One region of the Streptomyces sp. NPDC087263 genome, then DNA from elsewhere that is predicted to be linked to it. Evidence: riboswitches for the same ligand, from Rfam matches in the RefSeq annotation. Region 1 holds a riboswitch; the other holds the start of a gene.

Region 1 (5,953 bases):
AGCCCGCCTCCGCACCGCAGAAGAAGAGCGCGGGACGGGACCTGGGCGCGGCCATAGGGGTGGGCGTCGGGCTCGGCGCGGTGATCATCGCGTCGTTGTTCATCGTCAAGGCCGTCTTCATCGGCGTGATAGCGGTCGCTGTGGTCGTGGGGCTGTGGGAGCTCACATCGCGGCTGGAGGAGCGCAAGGGCATCAAGGCGCCTCTCGTGCCGCTGGCGCTCGGCGGTGCGGCGATGGTCGTCTCCGGTTACGTCCGGGGCGCCGAGGGTGCGTGGGTGGCGATGGCACTCACCGCGCTGGCCGTCCTGGTCTGGCGCATGACGGAGCCCCCCGAGGGCTATCTGAAGGACGTCACGGCCGGTGTGTTCGCGGCCTTCTACATCCCGTTCCTGGCCACGTTCGTCGCGCTGATGCTCGCGGCCGACGACGGCTCATGGCGGGTGCTCACGTTCCTGCTGCTCGCCGTGGTCAGTGACACGGGCGCGTACGCGATCGGCTGGCGCTTCGGCAAGCACAAGCTGGCGCCGCGCATCAGCCCCGGCAAGACCCGCGAGGGCCTGGTCGGAGCGGTCACTTTCGCGATGGCCGCGGGTGCGCTGTGCATGGAGTTCCTGATCGACGACGGCACCTGGTGGCAGGGCCTGCTCCTGGGCCTCGCGGTCGCCGCCAGCGCCACGCTGGGCGACCTCGGCGAGTCCATGATCAAGCGGGACCTGGGCATCAAGGACATGGGCACGCTGCTGCCGGGTCACGGCGGGATCATGGACCGGTTGGACTCGCTGTTGCCCACAGCTCCGGTGGTGTGGCTGCTGTTGGTGATCTTCGTCGGGTCGGGCTGACCTGCTGTTGTGTATGCGTCTGTACGTCGCTGACGTGCGGGTTTGTCGGTGAGGGGCTCGTTGTCCACAGGGCGGCGAGTCCCTCTCCGTATGTCTGCGACACTGGTACGGCCATGCCTAAGCCCGGAGAACTCACATTCGTCGCCCCGCGCGGAGCCAAGAAGCCGCCGCGGCATCTTGCCGATCTCACGCCCGCTGAGCGTAAGGAAGCGGTTGCCGCGATCGGTGAGAAGCCGTTTCGTGCCAAGCAGCTGTCGCAGCACTACTTCGCGCGGTACGCGCACGACCCCGCGGAGTGGACGGACATCCCGGCCGCCTCGCGCGGGAAGCTTCAGGAGGCGTTGCTTCCCGAGCTGATGACGGTCGTGCGGCATCTGTCGACCGACCAGGAGACCACTCGCAAGACCTTGTGGCGGCTGTTCGACGGCACGCTCGTCGAGTCCGTGCTGATGCGGTACCCGGACCGGGTGACCATGTGCATCAGCTCGCAGGCCGGGTGCGGCATGAACTGCCCGTTCTGTGCGACCGGGCAGGCCGGGCTCGACCGGAACCTCTCCACCGGCGAGATCGTGCACCAGATCGTCGATGGCATGCGGGCGCTTCGGGACGGCGAGATCCCGGGTGGTCCGTCGCGGCTCAGCAACATCGTCTTCATGGGGATGGGTGAGCCGCTGGCCAACTACAAGAGGGTGGTCGGGGCGATCCGCGCGCTGACCGACCCCGAGCCGGACGGGCTCGGCCTCTCGCAGCGGGGCATCACCGTGTCGACCGTCGGGCTCGTCCCGGCGATCAACCGGTTCTCCGACGAGGGCTTCAAGTGCCGCCTCGCCATCTCCCTGCACGCGCCCGACGACGAGCTGCGCGACACCCTCGTCCCCGTGAACACGCGGTGGCAGGTGCGGGAGGTGCTGGACGCCGGCTGGGAGTACGCGGCGAAGTCCGGGCGCCGGCTCTCCATCGAGTACGCGCTGATCAGGGACATCAACGACCAGGCCTGGCGTGGCGACCGGCTCGGGCGGATGCTCAAGGGCAAGCCCGTGCATGTCAATCTCATCCCGCTGAACCCGACGCCGGGTTCGAAGTGGACCGCCTCGCGGCCCGAGGACGAGAAGGCGTTCGTCGAGGCGATCGCGGCCCACGGGGTGCCGGTCACCGTTCGGGACACCCGCGGTCAGGAGATCGACGGGGCGTGCGGTCAGCTCGCGGCCACCGAGCGGTAACCTGGGCAACATGGCTGCGTACGTGCATCCTTAGGTACCTACATCTTCATATTCCGACAGGGGAGCGCCACAGCGCTGAGAGTGCGGTAGCCGGGCCACCGGTGGGCCGCAGACCCTCAGAACCTTGCCCAGGTCATTCTGGGTAGGAAGTTCGGTCAATACTCAAGCTGTTGCGCCCTGCCCGGGAACTGTCAGAGGTTCCCGGGCAGGGCCGCGTCTCTTCCTGGTCATCCCAGGAGGAATTCAGTGAGCAAGAAGAAGACGATCACGGCCGTCGTCGCTGTCGGTGTGGGGTTGGGGCTCGTCACGCTCTCCGCGTGCGGCTCGACCGATTCCGGTTCCGGGAGCGGTGGTGACTCCAAGACGGTGACTCTCGTCAGCCATGACTCCTTCGCCTATTCCAAGGACGTGCTGAGCGCCTTCGAGAAGGAGTCCGGGTACACGGTCAAGGTCCTCAAGGACGGCGACGCGGGGCAGGCCGTCAACAAGGCGATCCTCACCAAGGACAACCCGCAGGGCGACGTCTTCTTCGGCGTCGACAACACCCTGCTGTCCCGCGCGCTCGACAACGGGCTCTTCCAGTCGTACGACGCCAAGGGCTCGGACCAGATCCTCCCGGAGTACCGGGTCGACGAGGACAAGCACCGGGTGACGCCCATCGACACGGGCGACATCTGCGTCAACTACGACAAGGCCTACTTCAGCGAGCACAAGCTGACGCCGCCGCAGTCCTTCGAGGATCTGATCAAGCCCGAGTACAAGAACCTGCTCGTCACCGAGAACGCCTCCACCTCCTCGCCTGGCCTCGGCTTCCTGCTCGGGACCGCGGCGAAGTACGGGGACGACGGCTGGCAGGACTACTGGACCAAGCTCAAGGCCAACGGCGTCGAGGTCGTCGACGGCTGGGAGCAGGCGTACAACGAGGACTTCTCCGGGTCCGCGGGCGGCAAGAAGGCCAAGGCGGACCGTCCGCTCGTCGTCTCCTACGCCTCCTCGCCGCCCGCCGAGGTCATCTACGCCGACCCGAAGCCGACGACCGCGCCGACCGGCGTCGCGACCGGCACCTGCTTCCGGCAGGTCGAGTACGCGGGGCTGCTGAGCAACGCGAAGAACACCAAGGGCGGCGAGGCGCTCATCGACTTCCTGATCACCAAGCAGTTCCAGGACGACATGCCGCTGAACATGTTCGTCTACCCGGTGGTGGAGGGCGCGAAGGTGCCGGCCGAGTTCACGGAGTTCGGGCCGCAGGCCAAGGACCCCGAGACCATGGCCCCCAGCAAGATCGCCGAGAACCGTGACCAGTGGGTCAAGTCGTGGACCTCACTCGTACTGAAGTAACGCCCCGGGCGCGAAGGAAGTCCCGTCGGGGAGGTGCGGCGCGGCTCGGGCTGATGGCCCTGCCGATCGCGTTCTTCGGCGTCTTCTTCGCCTACCCCGTGGCGGCGATCGTGGCCCGCGGCCTCAAGGTCGACGGGGTCTGGCAGTTCGGGCGGATCGGGGATGTCCTCGCGCAGTCCGACATCCGGCACGTGTTGTGGTTCACCACCTGGCAGGCGCTTGCCTCGACCGCGCTCACACTGCTGATCGCGCTCCCCGGCGCGTACGTCTTCGCGCGTTTCGATTTCAGGGGCAAGCAGGTGCTGCGGGCGGTGGTGACCGTGCCGTTCGTGCTGCCGACGGTCGTCGTCGGTACGGCGTTCCTGGCGCTGGTCGGCCGGGGCGGGCTGCTGGACGAACTGTGGGGCGTACGGCTCGACACCACCGTCTGGGCGATCCTGCTCGCGCACGTCTTCTTCAACTACGCGGTCGTCGTCCGTACCGTCGGCGGGCTCTGGTCGCAGCTCGACCCGCGTCAGGAGGAGGCCGCCCGGATGCTCGGCGCCTCCCGGTTCGCGGCCTGGCGCAAGGTGACGCTGCCGGCCCTGAGCCCGGCCGTTGCCGCCGCCGCGCTGATGGTGTTCCTCTTCACCTTCACCTCCTTCGGTGTGGTGCAGATCCTCGGCGGTCCCACCTTCTCGACCCTCGAAGTCGAGATCTACCGGCAGACCTCGGAGATCTTCGACCTCTCCACGGCGGCGGTGCTGACGATCATCCAGTTCGTGGCGGTGGGCGCGATCCTCGCCGTGCACGCCTGGACCGTACGGCGCCGGGAGACCGCCCTGCGTCTGGTGGCCCCGGAGACGACCGCACGCCGGCCACGCGGTGCCGGGCAGTGGGCGCTGCTCGCCGGGGTCCTCGCGACCATCGCCGTGCTGCTCGTGCTGCCGCTCGCTGTGCTGGTCCAACGCTCCCTGGGCGCCCCCGACTTCGGGTACTACAGGGCGCTGACGACCGACGACAGCGGCATCTTCCTCGTCCCGCCGATCGAGGCCATCGGCAACTCGCTGCAGTACGCGCTCGCCGCCACCGCCATCGCCGTACTCATCGGCGGTCTGGCGGCCGCCGCCCTCACCAGACGGGCGGGCCGTCTCGTACGAGGCTTCGACGCGCTGCTGATGCTGCCGCTGGGCGTGTCGGCGGTGACCGTCGGGTTCGGGTTCCTGATCGCGCTGGACGAGCCACCGCTCAACCTCAGAAGCAGCTGGATCCTGGTGCCGCTCGCGCAGGCACTGGTCGGTGTCCCCTTCGTCGTACGGACGATGCTGCCCGTGCTGCGGGCGGTGGACGGGCGTTTGCGGGAGGCCGCCGCGGTGCTCGGGGCGTCGCCGTGGCGGGTGTGGCGCGAGGTCGATCTGCCGATGGTGCGGCGGGCGCTGCTGGTCGCGGCCGGGTTCGCCTTCGCGGTGTCGCTGGGCGAGTTCGGGGCGACCGTCTTCATCGCACGGCCCGACAATCCCACGCTGCCGGTCGCCGTGGCCCGGCTGCTCGGGCGCGCGGGCGACCTCAACTACGGCCAGGCGATGGCCCTTTCGACCATCTTGATGGTGGTGTGCGCGGTGGCGCTGCTGCTGTTGGAGCGGGTACGGACCGACCGGACCGGGGAGTTCTAGATGCTGCTGAGCCTTGAGACCGCGACCGTACGCTTCGGCGGGCGGGCGGTGCTCGATGCCGTCGACCTCGCGGTCGCCGAGCACGAGATCGTGTGTGTACTGGGGCCGAGCGGCAGCGGCAAGTCGACGCTGCTGCGGGTGGTGGCCGGGCTCCAGACGCTCGACGCGGGCCGGGTGTTCCTCGACGACCGCGACCAGGCTCAGGTGCCCGCGCACCGGCGGGGCGTCGGCCTGATGTTCCAGGACCACCAGCTCTTCCCGCAGCGCGACGTGGGCGGCAATGTGGCCTTCGGGCTGCGGATGCACGGGGCGGACAAGGCCGAACAGGCTGTACGGGTAAGCGAGTTGCTGGAGCTCGTCGGGTTGCCGGGCGCCGAGCACAGGGCCGTCGCCGCGCTCTCCGGTGGTGAGCAGCAGCGGGTCGCGCTGGCGCGCGCCCTGGCGCCGCGCCCCCGGCTGCTGATGCTCGACGAACCGCTCGGCCAGTTGGACCGCTCGCTGCGCGAGCGCCTTGTCGTCGAACTCCGTGAGCTGTTCGGCGAGTTGGGTACGACCGTGCTCGCCGTCACGCACGACCAGGGGGAGGCCTTCGCGCTCGCCGACCGGGTCGTGGTGATGCGTGACGGGCGAATCGCCCAGTCGGGTACGCCACTTGAGGTCTGGCAGCACCCCGCGGACGAGTTCGTGGCGCGCTTCCTCGGCTTCGACAACGTGGTCGACGCGACGGTGAGCGGGGAGGCCGCGGACACTCCGTGGGGGAAGGTTCCGGTGCCGGAGGGCACCCGGCAGGGGCCGGGCACCCTGCTCGTACGGCCCGCGGGCGTACGGCTGGTGGACGCGGTGGAGGGGCTGCGCTGCACCGTGGTCGCACGGACCTTCCGCGGCACTCATGTCGCCGTACAAC
Region 2 (5,953 bases), on a different contig from region 1:
TCGGCGACCAGTTCGCTGTTGGCGACAGTGCCCACGCTGCTCTCTGCGATCGAGAAGAGCAGCAGGAGGGGCAGCGCCGCGCCCGCGTACGCCAGGACGAGCGTGTTGACGACCGAGGCGATGTGGTCGCGGCCGATGCGGATGCCCGCGCGGTACAGCCCCCGCCAGCCCATCGCCGGATTCGCCTCGTGCAGCTCCCAGACCGCGGAGGTCTGCGTCACCGTCACGTCGTCGAGCACACCGAGCGAACCGATGATGACGCCCGCGAGCAGCAGACCGCTCATGTCGATGTTCGGATACAACCCGTGGATCAGGCCGGTGTTGTCGTCCGTGTTGCCGGTCAGCGCGGCCCAGCTGATGAACACGGAGCCGAGAAACCCGATCAGCAGCAGCGAGAGCAGGGTGCCGATCACCGCCACCGATGTCCGGGCCGAGAGGCCATGGCACATGTAGAGGGCGATCAGCATGATGGCGCTTGCCCCGACGACCGCCACGCCCAGCGGGTTCGAGCCCTGCAGGATGGCGGGCAGGATGAAGAACGTCAGGATCATGAAGCTGACGGCCAGTGCGACCAGCGCCATGACACCGCGCAGCCGGCCCACCCCCACGACGACCAGCGCGAAGATCCCGGCGAGCAGTGTCATCGGGATCCTGCGGTTCACATCGCTGACCGAGTACTGCAAGTCCTTCGGCGCGGAGGGCTCGTACGCGACCACGACCTTCTCGCCCTGGTGCAACTGGCGTGACTGGTCCGGCTGGACGATCTCGGTGAACGTACGGCCCTTGTCGCTGCCGGTGTCGACCCGGATCGTCGCCTTTTTGCAGTCACCCGTCGCCTGTTGCTGTGCCGAGGAGCCCTCGGCGGTGGACGTGTCGCCGGTCGGGGTCTCCCCCGAGGCGTTCACGGAATCGCAGTCCACCTTGTCGATCTTGGTGACCGTCGCCTGCTGGGTCTGCCGGTCGAAACCGACGCCGGTGCGCTCGTGCCCCGGGGCGCCCCCCGGCCAGAGCACCACGAGCCCCACGACGACCGCGGCGGCGAACGGGATCAGCACCGCGCCGATGACCTTGCGCAGATGCTTGGAGACGGGGGCGGCGGGGCCATGGCTGTGACTGTGCGAATGGCCGTGGCTGTCGCCGGACCCCTGGCCGCCACCAGCCCCATGGCCGCCGCCAGGCTCCTGCCCGCCGCCTGCTCCCGGGCCGTCACCGGGCCCATGCCACCCACCGGCCCCCTGCCCACCACCAGGCCCCTGCCCGCCACCAGGCCCGTGGCCGCCGCCAGGCTCCTGCCTACCGCCCGGCCCCGGGACGTCGCCGCGCCCTCTGCCGCCACCAGGTCCGTGCCCTTGGTCGTGGCCGCGGCCGTGCCCGTGACCGTCGCCGGGACCATGTCCGTGCGGCGGCTCGGACGGCGGAATAGGGGGCTGCTGCATCGTGGTCACCGACCGATCATCGCAAGAACGGACGGGGCCCACTGTTCAGCGCGCCCGATGTGACGCTAGCGTGGAGGCACCTTTGCACACGCGGGAGCTCGGAGCACCGGGCTGAGAGGGCGCTGACCTTCGTCTCAGCGATGTTTCACATGAAACATCGGCAGACGGAATCCGCTGCGTCGACCGCCGAACCTGTTACCGGGTAATGCCGGCGTAGGGAGTAGGTCTCATGACCAACAAGGACGTAGTAGGCACGTCTGCCTCCAGTCAGACGGACGGGGCTTCTTCCCCTGCCCAGAACGACGGGGCCGGGCAGTCCATCGGCTGGCACAAGGCGTACGTCGAGGGTTCGCGCCCCGATCTGCGGGTGCCGGTCCGTCAGGTACACCTCACCAACGGCCAGTCCGTCACGCTGTACGACACCTCCGGCCCGTACACCGATCCGACCGTCGACACCGACGTACGCAGGGGTCTGGCACCGCTGCGTGAGAACTGGATCATCGCCCGCGGCGACACCGAGGAATACGCGGGCCGCCCGATCCGTCCTGAGGACGACGGGGTCAAGCACACCTCACCGCGCGGCGGCCTCCGTAACCTCGACGCGGTCTTCCCGGGGCGGCCGCGCCAGCCGCGCCGTGGCCGCTCCGGACAGGCCGTGACACAGCTCGCGTACGCCCGGCGCGGTGAGATCACGCCCGAGATGGAGTTCGTGGCGGTTCGCGAGAACGTCGCCGCCGAGGTCGTACGCGAGGAGATCGCCGCCGGTCGCGCGGTGCTGCCCGTGAACGTCAACCATCCGGAGATCGAGCCGATGATCATCGGCAAGCGGTTCCTGGTGAAGGTCAACGCGAACATCGGCAACTCCGCGGTGACCTCCTCCATCGAGGAGGAGGTGGACAAGATGACCTGGGCCACGAAGTGGGGCGCGGACACGGTCATGGACCTGTCCACCGGCCGCAACATCCACACCACCCGTGAGTGGGTACTGCGCAACTCCCCCGTGCCGATCGGCACCGTGCCGCTCTACCAGGCCTTGGAGAAGGTGGACGGCCGCGCCGAGGAGCTGACCTGGGAGATCTACAAGGACACGGTCATCGAGCAGGCCGAGCAGGGTGTGGACTACATGACGGTCCACGCGGGCGTGCGCCTGCCGTTCGTACCGCTCACCGCGAACCGCAAGACCGGTATCGTCTCGCGCGGCGGCTCGATCATGGCGGCGTGGTGCCTGGCCCACCACCAGGAAAGCTTCCTCTACGAGAACTTCGAGGAACTGTGCGAGATCCTCGCCGCGTACGACGTCACGTACTCGCTCGGGGACGGGCTGCGGCCGGGGTCGATCGCGGACGCCAACGACGCGGCGCAGTTCGCGGAGTTGAGGACGCTCGGGGAACTCAACACGATCGCGAAGCGTTTCAACGTTCAGACCATGATCGAGGGCCCGGGACATGTCCCGATGCACAAGATCAAGGAGAACATCGACCTTCAGCAGGAGATCTGTGATGAAGCTCCGTTCTATACGCTCGGCCCGCTGACGACGGACGTCGCTCCGGCGTACGACCACATCACCTCCGGTATCGGTGCCGCGATGATCGCCTGGTGGGGCACGGCCATGCTCTGCTATGTCACGCCCAAGGAGCACTTGGGCCTGCCCAACCGTGACGACGTGAAGACCGGCGTCATCACCTACAAGATCGCCGCCCACGCAGCCGACCTCGCCAAGGGGCACCCAGGTGCGCAGGTATGGGACGACGCGCTGTCCGACGCCCGTTTCGAGTTCCGCTGGGAGGACCAGTTCAACCTGGCCCTCGACCCCGACACGGCACGGGAGTTCCACGACGAGACCCTCCCGGCCGAGCCTGCCAAGACAGCCCACTTCTGCTCCATGTGCGGGCCGAAGTTCTGCTCCATGAAGATCAGCCACAGCATCACCGAGCAGTTCGGCGGTACGGCGGCCGCGGGGGCCTCCGCCGAGGAGGTCGCCGAGGGGATGCTGCAGAAGTCGAAGGAGTTCGCGGCGAGCGGGAACCGGGTGTATCTGCCGCTGGCTGACTGACTGGAACGCGGGCAGTGCGCCGGGGCTGTTGGGACAGGTCCGGTGCACTGCCCGGTCGGCGGGCTCCGCAGGCTGCGACGTGTTCGAGCATGTAGCCGGCGAGCTCGGGCGGTTGGAGGTTGAGCGGCGCGGTCACGGCCGGGTGTCACTCCGGCTGGTGTTCGGGCCCTCCGAAGTCCGGGCTGGAGAAGTCCGGGCTTGAGTAGCTCGGGCGTTGGCCGGCTGCCGGGCCGCCGTCGGGGCTGCTGAACCCCGGCCGGTTGTAGCCCAGTTGCGGCATGCGGCTCGTCGGTGTCGGCGACGGACGGCCGAATGTTGCCGAGCCCGGATCCGCGAGAGCCTCCCGGAGGAACGGCAGGATGCCGCGCTCCAGCAGAGCCTCGCGCCAGGCTTCCCTGGCCCGGGCGACCTGTTCGTCGAGCTCGCCGTGTGCTCCGGCCTGGAGCGAGGACGAGCCGTTGCGCAGGGCGGTGAGCAGGAGTCCGACCGCGGCGACCAGAATCGCGGCCGCCGTGACCGCGCCGAAGACCCACCCGGTGGTCAGGAGGGTCTTGGCGAACGCCGGCTCGGGGGTGATCATCTTCAGGATGTACCCCACGAGCAGGAATATCGCCGCGGCTGTCCCGGCGAGGACGGGGGCGAGCACCGCGACGACGGCGATGGCGCCCGCTCCGGCTGACTCGGTGACCTCCCCCACGGTGGCGGCGAGCCCCATCGCGCTCGAACCCGGCTCGGCGGAACCGGCTTCCTTGCGGACAGGCGGGGTGCTCGGCGCCGGCTGACGCAGTTCCTCACGGACCTTCACGTAGTGCTGGTACTCGGTTGCCGCTGCCACCGCGATGAGCGCGGTGGCGTTGAGCGCCATGGTGCGCAGTTGTTCCGGATTGAGCCGCTGGCCGACAGCGGCGAGTTCCGGGCGGTGTGGTGCGGAGCGCAGCGCCTCATCGAGGATCCGCTCATAGTCCTGGCGGTCCTCGCTCAGCAGGTGCTGCGGAACGCTGTTCATCTGCATCCCCCGATGCTCCGTAGGGCTGATGGCTCGCACGCTGACGAGCCGTTGGGCAGAAACGGAGGGGAGCCTGCTACGGATAGTCCGATGGTAGAGCGGTGATGGCACGCCGTGACAGGGGCTTTCCAGAAATTGCCCCCTGGCCGGCACGGTCCTTCGCAGGGCAAGGCCTGCCCGAAGAACCCTCAGTCGGCCAGTGGCAGTTGCTGGACCAGCAGTTTTCCGGCCATGGTCACGCCGCCGTCCATCGCGATGGCCAGTCCGTCGGCGTAGAGATGCGGTCCCTCGACCACGGGGCCCGAACTGTCCTCGCCGTCCTCCGAGCCCACGTCGCCCAGGAGGTACGGGATGGGACTGTGGCCATGGACGATGCGTGAGCCGCCGTACATGTCCAGCAGGGAGCGCACGGCCTCGGCGCCGCCGTCGTCGCGGAAGGCGAAGCGCTTGGTGAACTTGCGGAACAGGTCCCAGCACTCGTCCGCGTCGTTGCGGGTGAGGGTTTCGCGGATGGTGTCGTTGACCGCCTCGATCGAGTCGCCGTAGTCGAGATAGGCGGTGGTGTCGGAGTGCACCAGGAGATGTCCGTCGACCTGCTCCATGGCGTCCAGGCGGGCCATCCACTGCAGATGGTGGTCCTGGAGACGGTCCATGTCGGTCTTCTGGCCGCCGTTGAGCAGCCAGGCGGCCTGGAAGGTGGCGGTGCCCGCGCCGGAGTTGACGGGGGTGTCGGCGAAGCGTTTGGCGCCGAGGAGCAGCAGCTCGTGGTTGCCCATGAGCGCCTTGCAGTAGCCGCCGGCGGCGGCGGCCTCGGCGGACAGCCGCATCACGAGGTCGATCACACCGATACCGTCCGGGCCGCGGTCGGTGAAGTCGCCGAGGAACCACAGGCGCGCGGTCCCGGCCGACCAGTTGCCGGCGCCGTCGATGAGGCCCTGCTCCTGGAGCGCGGCGACGAGCTGGTCGAGATAACCGTGCACATCACCTACGACGTACAGCGGACCCGGTCCGTCGGCGCCCTCCGAAGCGGCGGGGTCAACAGCGACCTGCACCGTGTCACTCCGGTTGATGACGGGCAGATCGCGCCGCGTAGGCGTGTACCCCTCGGGTTCCTCGGTCGGCCCCGCGTCCTCGTCGGGTGGAGTGTCCTGCGCGAACGGACCGGTCTCGTGGACGTACGCGGGCACCCGGAAGTCGCGCAACGTCGCCGTCCGCGCCACCTCGGGTCCCTGACCGGCCCCCTGAGTCATCGACCCCTCCACCACCATCGCGCCGCATCTGCACCGGATCGGACTGCCTGGTCGCAGCGGCCCGCGGTGTCGTGGGCCCATCATAGGAATGCGGATCGCGCCATGTGATGACCCAGGGGTGGTGAATCGGAGCAGGAGCCCAGTTCACCGGGGTTTTTGCCCGAATTGGGCGGTGCATTCCCGCCCTGTCCTCGGCGGGAGTCAACCT

What was found. A riboswitch is a leader RNA that binds a small molecule or an ion and turns the genes downstream of it on or off. The one in region 1 is predicted to bind thiamine pyrophosphate.
Region 2: it holds a riboswitch for thiamine pyrophosphate, as region 1 does, so the genes downstream of both, thiC (phosphomethylpyrimidine synthase ThiC) here and ACIPC1_RS05725 (thiamine ABC transporter substrate binding subunit) in region 1, are expected to answer to the same signal.

The regions. Positions count from the first base shown of each region.
Region 1 is NZ_JBIUYT010000002.1:109,347-115,299, reverse strand. Features, by position in the region: gene ACIPC1_RS05735 (phosphatidate cytidylyltransferase) at 1-839, shown strand, start outside; gene rlmN (23S rRNA (adenine(2503)-C(2))-methyltransferase RlmN) at 953-2,059, shown strand; TPP riboswitch at 2,108-2,226, shown strand; gene ACIPC1_RS05725 (thiamine ABC transporter substrate binding subunit) at 2,306-3,397, shown strand; gene ACIPC1_RS05720 (ABC transporter permease) at 3,373-5,049, shown strand; gene ACIPC1_RS05715 (ABC transporter ATP-binding protein) at 5,050-5,953, shown strand, end outside.
Region 2 is NZ_JBIUYT010000004.1:114,016-119,968, reverse strand. Features, by position in the region: gene ACIPC1_RS13835 (YibE/F family protein) at 1-1,445, opposite strand, end outside; TPP riboswitch at 1,517-1,673, shown strand; gene thiC (phosphomethylpyrimidine synthase ThiC) at 1,666-3,489, shown strand; gene ACIPC1_RS13825 (hypothetical protein) at 3,635-4,501, opposite strand; gene ACIPC1_RS13820 (metallophosphoesterase) at 4,684-5,760, opposite strand; gene ACIPC1_RS13815 (LacI family DNA-binding transcriptional regulator) at 5,947-5,953, opposite strand, start outside.